Alkalihalophilus pseudofirmus: one gene and its partner. Each later gene encodes a partner of the first gene's protein in a complex. Links are inferred from orthologs where the notes say so. Each region holds a gene or a part of one and is shown on either strand. Other genes may lie near its edges. The genes, in order: mecA and clpC.

Region 1 (3,263 bases):
GGACGAGATCATCTCAACAAGATCAAAAGTGTTTCAAGAGTTAAATGTAGAATTAGAATCTTTATCACTTCAAACACTCTTCAAAATAATTAGTGATCATCCCGGCTTGCTTCGTCGCCCGATCATTTTTGATGAGAAACGCCTGCAAGTTGGATACAATGAAGCGGAAATTCGTCGCTTCTTACCAAGGAAAGTTCGTTCTTTCCACTTAGAAGAAGCAAAACGCATGGTTAACTAATACAAAACCTTCTAGTTAAAACATAAACTAGAAGGTTTTTCTCATCTCACTATATAATGTGGCCCATGTATTTTTTCTTTGTAAGATAGCCTAGAAGAAGAACCCCCCCAATGACTATAACTTGAAATGCAATTGAAAAAGATGGGTGCTGAGTGAATAGAGGCGATAACATGTTTTCGTGCTTAATCATTCTCGTTGCTGTAAAGGCCAAAATGGCAGCACCGAAATAAATAATAATAGGAAAGCGATCAAAAGCTTTTAGAATAATTTTGCTGCCCCATATAATAATAGGCACTGAAAAGAGGAGGCCTATTAAAACAAGGTTTGTGTTTCCGTGAGCGGCTCCCGCTACAGCAATGACATTATCAAAACCCATAACAAAGTCTGCAATGACTATTGCTTTTATTGCTGAATAAAGACTGTTTCCGCCATTAATAGTAGTATGGTCATCTGGTGTAGCTAGAAGGGAATAGGCTATGTAAATTAATAGAGCACCGCCAATTGCTAATAAAAACGGAATTGCTAGTAATTCTACTGCTATAAAAGTTAAGCACATCCTAATCAAAAGGGCTAATGTAATTCCTAAAATAATCGCCTTATTACGAACATCTGGATGAAGATGTCTGCATGCTAAGGCGACAACAATCGCATTGTCTCCCCCTAAAATAATGTCTACACCGATAATGGTTACTAATGAGATCAACCAATCTATATCCATTTATGCATCAGCTCCTATAGTGTATAAGCTAAATCCATCATATTTATTCTTGACATAACATAAAGTGATCTGTAACAATTAAAAGTCATAACAGCTAACGAGCCAAAATGATCTAGCTTGTCTTCACACTCTATAGAACACATATATTTATAGGCAGGCTAAATTATGATGAAAACCTCATAAATGAAGCAGTGTGATTATTGGAATGCCTTTTTTCTGAAAAATCATAGAAAAATAGGTTTTTAGATTTCCATTTTGAGCTTATATGTCATAAAATATAAGAAACAGATAATATGCTCTATAAATCATGTCTTAAATAATTGATCGTTGAAACCAGCTAAGATTGAGACTAGTAAGGATGTAGGTTATTTTAGTATGAAATAGGGCAAGCTGAGTCGATAAGAATGATATAGACTTTTACTTTTCTGTTTGATTAAAGTTCGATAGGAGGGAGAGCGAACATGGATATTGAACGCGTGAATGATACAACAATTAAATTCTTTATTACGTATAAAGATATTGAGGACCGGGGCTTTGACCGAGACGAAATTTGGTATAATCGTGAACGTGGCGAAGAGCTCTTCTTCGAAATGATGAATGAGGCAAATGACCGAGATGAATTTGAATTAGATGGACCTTTATGGATTCAAGTTCATGCATTAGATAAAGGGTTAGAAATTGTGGTTACCCGCGGACAAGTGAGTGATGGCAATGTGAAACTCGAAATCCCTGTAAGTCAGGATAAAGAAAATACTGACGAGAACATCGTTGACTTAATGACAGGTCATTCAAGTGAAGACGATGAAGGTATTGATACAGATCAGCTAGAAATTGTGATTGGTTTTAATGATTTTGAAGATATTATTTCGTTAAGCCATAACTTTTTTATAGACGATCTTGAAAATGAACTATATCATTTCGAAGGACGTTATTATTTGCATGTGCTATTTAATGACGATCAATATAACGAAGATGAGCAGGATGACATGTTAAGTCAAATGCTTGAATATGGATACGAAACAGACCTTTCCATTCACCGTATGCAAGAGTACGGCAAGGAGATTATTGGAGAATATGCTCTTAAACACCTAAGAGGTCATTTTCCACAAAATTAACTGATGTAAGCCGATTTCATAAAGAAGTCGGCTTTCTTTTATCTTGATCAATGTTAAAATAAGGTTGTTAATCAACCACCATTTATTAATTGCCATGGGAGAATAAAATGAAAAACAGATTAAATGTTTTAGCTTTTTTTGCGCTATTATTTGCGGCCCTGTACATTTCAAGAGGTTTTCTGCAAAGCTGGATGGTAGGAACACTGAGCGTTGTGTTTACTCTATCCGTTATATTTATTGGCATTATTATTTTCTTTGAGAACAGACATCCTACAAAAACCCTTACTTGGCTTCTAGTGTTAGCGGCATTTCCAGTCGTCGGCTTTTTCTTTTATTTAATGTTTGGACAAAATCATAGAAAAAGTAAGCGGTTTTCTAAAAAAGCAATAGAAGATGAACGAGCCTTTCAAAAAATTGAGGGGCAGCGGCAGTTAAATGAAGAGCAGCTGAAGAAAATGGGAGGGCATCAACAATTATTGTTCCGCTTAGCTCATAAGTTAGGCAAAAACCCGATCTCCTTTTCAAGTGAAACGAAAGTATTAACAGATGGAAAGGAAACCTATGCTCATATCCTGCAAGCACTAAAAATGGCCGAACACCATATTCATCTTGAGTATTATATCGTTCGGCATGATGACCTTGGTAACCAAATTAAAGATATTTTAATTTCTAAAGCCAAGGAAGGAGTTCACGTACGTTTTTTATATGATGGGGTAGGGAGCTGGAAGCTTTCGAAGTCATATGTCGAAGAACTGCGGGTTGCAGGAGTGGAAATGGTTTCGTTCTCACCTGTAAAATTACCTTTTTTAACTCATACAATTAATTATCGTAACCATCGCAAGATTATTGTCATCGATGGGGTAGTAGGATTTGTTGGTGGTTTAAATATCGGTGATGAATATCTAGGTAAAGATGCATACTTTGGTTATTGGAGAGATACACACTTGTATGTAAGGGGAGAAGCTGTTAGAACACTTCAGCTTATTTTCTTGCAGGACTGGCATTATCAGACAGGTGAAACGATTTTAAACCAAACGTATTTATCTCCTTCACTATCAATGACAAAGGGCGATGGCGGCGTTCAAATGATTGCAAGCGGGCCGGATACGAGGTGGGAAGTGAATAAGAAGCTATTCTTTTCAATGATCACTTCTGCAAAAAAATCGATTTGGATTGCAAGTCCGTATTTCAT
Region 2 (3,406 bases), 2.8 Mb from region 1 along the record:
AAAGGGTTAGAGGCAGCTAGTAGATTGGATGATTGGATTGAAGAAAGAGTGACCTATGCTTTTGATGAAAAAAGAGGTTATTTAACCAGCTGCCCGACAAATGTTGGGACAGGGTTAAGAGCTTCAGTGATGATGCACCTTCCAGCGCTTGCGATGACACGTCAATTAAATAAAATTTTACCGGCAATTAATCAATTAGGATTAGTTGTTAGAGGAATTTACGGGGAAGGTAGCGAAGCTTTAGGTAACCTATTTCAAGTTTCAAACCAATTAACTCTCGGAAAATCTGAACAAGATATCGTTGAAGACCTGCGAGATGTAGTGATGCAGTTGATTCAACAAGAACGTGCAGCACGAGAAGTGTTAATGCAAAGTTCGAAATTACAGCTAGAAGACAGGGTGTACCGCTCTTACGGGATCCTTTCTTATAGTCGAGTAATTGAATCAAAAGAAGCTACTCAGCGATTGTCTGATGTCAGATTAGGTATTGATGTTGGTCTGCTTGAGAATGTTTCTGCAAATATTTTAAATGAGTTAATGATCCTAACTCAGCCGGGCTTTTTGCAGCAGTACGCAGGCGAAGTGTTATCGCCGGATTTACGAGATGAGCGGCGTGCAACTCTCATCCGTGAACGATTAAAGCTTGAGAACGATACGAACGAATAAACGTGGAGGTGGCGCCAATGATGTTTGGACGTTTAACAGAACGAGCTCAGAAGGTATTAGCATTAGCACAAGAGGAAGCCATTCGATTAGGTCATAATAATATTGGTACAGAGCATGTACTGCTCGGTCTGATCAGAGAAGGAGAAGGAATTGCTGCTAAAGCGTTGCAAGCCCTTGGATTAGGTTCAGAAAAAATCCAAAAAGAAGTAGAGACATTAATCGGAAAAGGCCAAGAAGGGTCTAAAACGATACATTATACACCCCGTGCCAAAAAGGTAATTGAGCTTTCTATGGATGAAGCGAGAAAGCTTGGACACTCTTATGTCGGCACAGAACATATCCTTTTAGGGTTAATTAGAGAAGGAGAGGGTGTTGCAGCAAGAGTATTAAATAATCTTGGTGTAAGCCTCAATAAAGCACGTCAGCAAGTACTGCAGTTACTAGGCAGCAATGAGGTTGGCAGCTCTTCACAACAAGGAGGAAGTGCTACTCATGCTAACACACCGACACTTGACAGCTTAGCTCGAGACTTAACTGCTATTGCCCGTGAAGAGTCACTTGACCCTGTTATTGGACGAAGTAAAGAGATTGAGCGTGTAATCCAAGTACTTAGTCGTCGTACAAAAAACAACCCTGTTTTAATCGGGGAGCCTGGTGTTGGTAAAACGGCGATTGCTGAAGGATTGGCACAAGCTATTGTTGCAAATGAAGTTCCTGAAACACTGCGCAACAAACGTGTGATGACACTCGATATGGGTACAGTAGTAGCTGGTACAAAATATCGTGGTGAATTCGAAGACCGCTTAAAGAAAGTGATGGATGAGATTCGTCAAGCGGGCAATGTCATTTTATTCATTGATGAGCTGCACACATTAATTGGAGCAGGTGGAGCAGAAGGTGCCATTGATGCTTCTAATATCTTAAAGCCTTCACTAGCACGTGGAGAACTTCAATGTATCGGTGCGACAACTCTTGATGAATACCGTAAGTATATTGAAAAAGATGCAGCGCTTGAGCGTCGTTTCCAGCCAATTCAAGTAAATGAGCCGACGCTAGAGGAGTCGATCTTAATCTTAAAAGGTCTCCGTGATCGTTATGAAGCACATCACCGTGTAACAATTACAGATGAGGCGATTGAAGAGTCTGTTAAAATGTCAGATCGCTACATTTCAGATCGTTTCTTACCTGACAAAGCCATTGATTTAATTGACGAGGCTGCATCAAAAGTGAGACTGCGTTCTTACACAGCACCTCCAAACTTAAAAGAGCTTGAAGGTCGTCTTGAGGAAACGCGTAAAGAAAAAGATGCTGCCGTTCAAAGCCAAGAATTTGAAAAAGCAGCTTCTCTTCGTGACACTGAACAGCGTTTGCGTGAAGAACTTGAAGAAATGAAGAACGAGTGGAAGAAAAAGCAAGGGCAAGAGGATACCGAAGTTGTCGTTGAAGATATTGCCCAAGTCGTTGCTAGCTGGACTGGAATTCCTGTATCAAAGCTAGCCGAGGAAGAAACAGAAAGATTGCTTAAGATGGAGAAAATTCTTCATGAGCGTGTAGTAGGCCAAGAAGAAGCGGTTATATCTATTTCTAAAGCAGTAAGGCGTGCTCGTGCAGGCTTAAAGGATCCTAAACGTCCAATTGGTTCATTTATATTCCTAGGGCCGACTGGTGTTGGTAAAACAGAATTGGCACGTGCAGTAGCCGAGACATTATTTGGAGATGAAGATGCAGTTATTCGTATCGACATGTCTGAGTATATGGAAAAGCACGCAACAAGCCGTTTAGTAGGTTCTCCTCCGGGATATGTAGGACATGAGGACGGCGGACAGTTAACGGAGAAAGTTCGTCGCAAGCCGTACTCTGTAATTCTTTTAGATGAAATTGAAAAAGCTCATCCGGAAGTATTTAATATTTTATTACAAGTGCTTGAGGATGGACGATTAACAGATTCTAAAGGCCGTACGGTAGACTTCCGCAATACAGCAATCATCATGACATCCAACGTTGGTGCTAGTACGTTAAAACGTAATAAGTATCTTGGGTTTACAACGGAAAGTGAAGGGCAAGAGTATAAAGATATGAAAGGAAAGGTGATGGCTGAGCTTAAACGAAGCTTCCGTCCTGAATTCCTTAACCGTATCGATGAAATTATTGTCTTCCATTCACTAGAGAAAAAGCATGTGCGTGAAATTATCACATTAATGGCAGATCAATTAAAGCAGCGCTTGAAAGAGCAGGGCATTGATTTTGAACTTACTGAGGCTGCAAAAGATAAGATTACTGACCTTGGTTATGATCCCGAGTACGGTGCGCGTCCATTACGCCGTGCGCTTCAAAAGCAAGTAGAAGACCGTCTCTCAGAAGAACTTCTTAAAGGAACGATCTTCAAAGGGCAGAAGGCGATCATTGATGTAAAAGATGATGAGCTTGTTGTAGAAACGCGTGAAAGTGCGCAAGTATAAATAATCGACTAAATTCGGGAAAGAAAAGCCGAGGGACAGACATAATCCCTCGGCTTTTCACCATAGAGATAGTAGTACCTCCTCTTTCACGTTTGTCTCCTTTCTCTGTTACAATAAGAGTAGAAGAAGTAAGGAAGTGAGGAAGGTTAATGGCAAAGAAAAAAACAAAGTTCGTTTGTCAGGAATGCGGCTATGAATCAGCCAAGTGGATGGGGAAATGTCCTGGATGTCAAGGCTGGAACACCATGGTCGAAGAGTTTGAACCAAGTGCCAAACAATCT

The links.
Region 2: the proteins of mecA (region 1) and clpC are in contact, whole or in part, in a solved structure (PDB 3PXG), measured with the Bacillus subtilis proteins. The link is inferred for Alkalihalophilus pseudofirmus from one-to-one orthologs.

Annotation. Positions count from the first base shown.
Region 1 is NZ_CP117835.1:2,918,132-2,921,394, reverse strand. The notes cover bases 314-3,244. They hold mecA (adaptor protein MecA), read left to right. Parts: upstream 314-1,417; coding sequence 1,418-2,071; downstream 2,072-3,244. Other genes in these bases: cls (cardiolipin synthase), read left to right, coding at 2,179-3,244; PQ478_RS15655 (TerC family protein), read right to left, coding at 314-956. Outside these bases: transcriptional regulator SpxA, read left to right, coding at 1-238; more of PQ478_RS15655, read right to left, coding at 288-313; more of cls, read left to right, coding at 3,245-3,263. UniProt on the Bacillus subtilis protein: Enables the recognition and targeting of unfolded and aggregated proteins to the ClpC protease or to other proteins involved in proteolysis. Acts negatively in the development of competence by binding ComK and recruiting it to the ClpCP protease.
Region 2 is NZ_CP117835.1:109,649-113,054, forward strand. What follows is about bases 331-3,404. They hold clpC (ATP-dependent protease ATP-binding subunit ClpC), read left to right. Parts: upstream 331-683; coding sequence 684-3,125; downstream 3,126-3,404. Other genes in these bases: mcsB (protein-arginine kinase McsB), read left to right, coding at 331-666; radA (DNA repair protein RadA), read left to right, coding at 3,275-3,404. Also shown: more of mcsB, read left to right, coding at 1-330; more of radA, read left to right, coding at 3,405-3,406. UniProt on the Bacillus subtilis protein: Competence gene repressor; required for cell growth at high temperature. Negative regulator of comK expression. May interact with MecA to negatively regulate comK.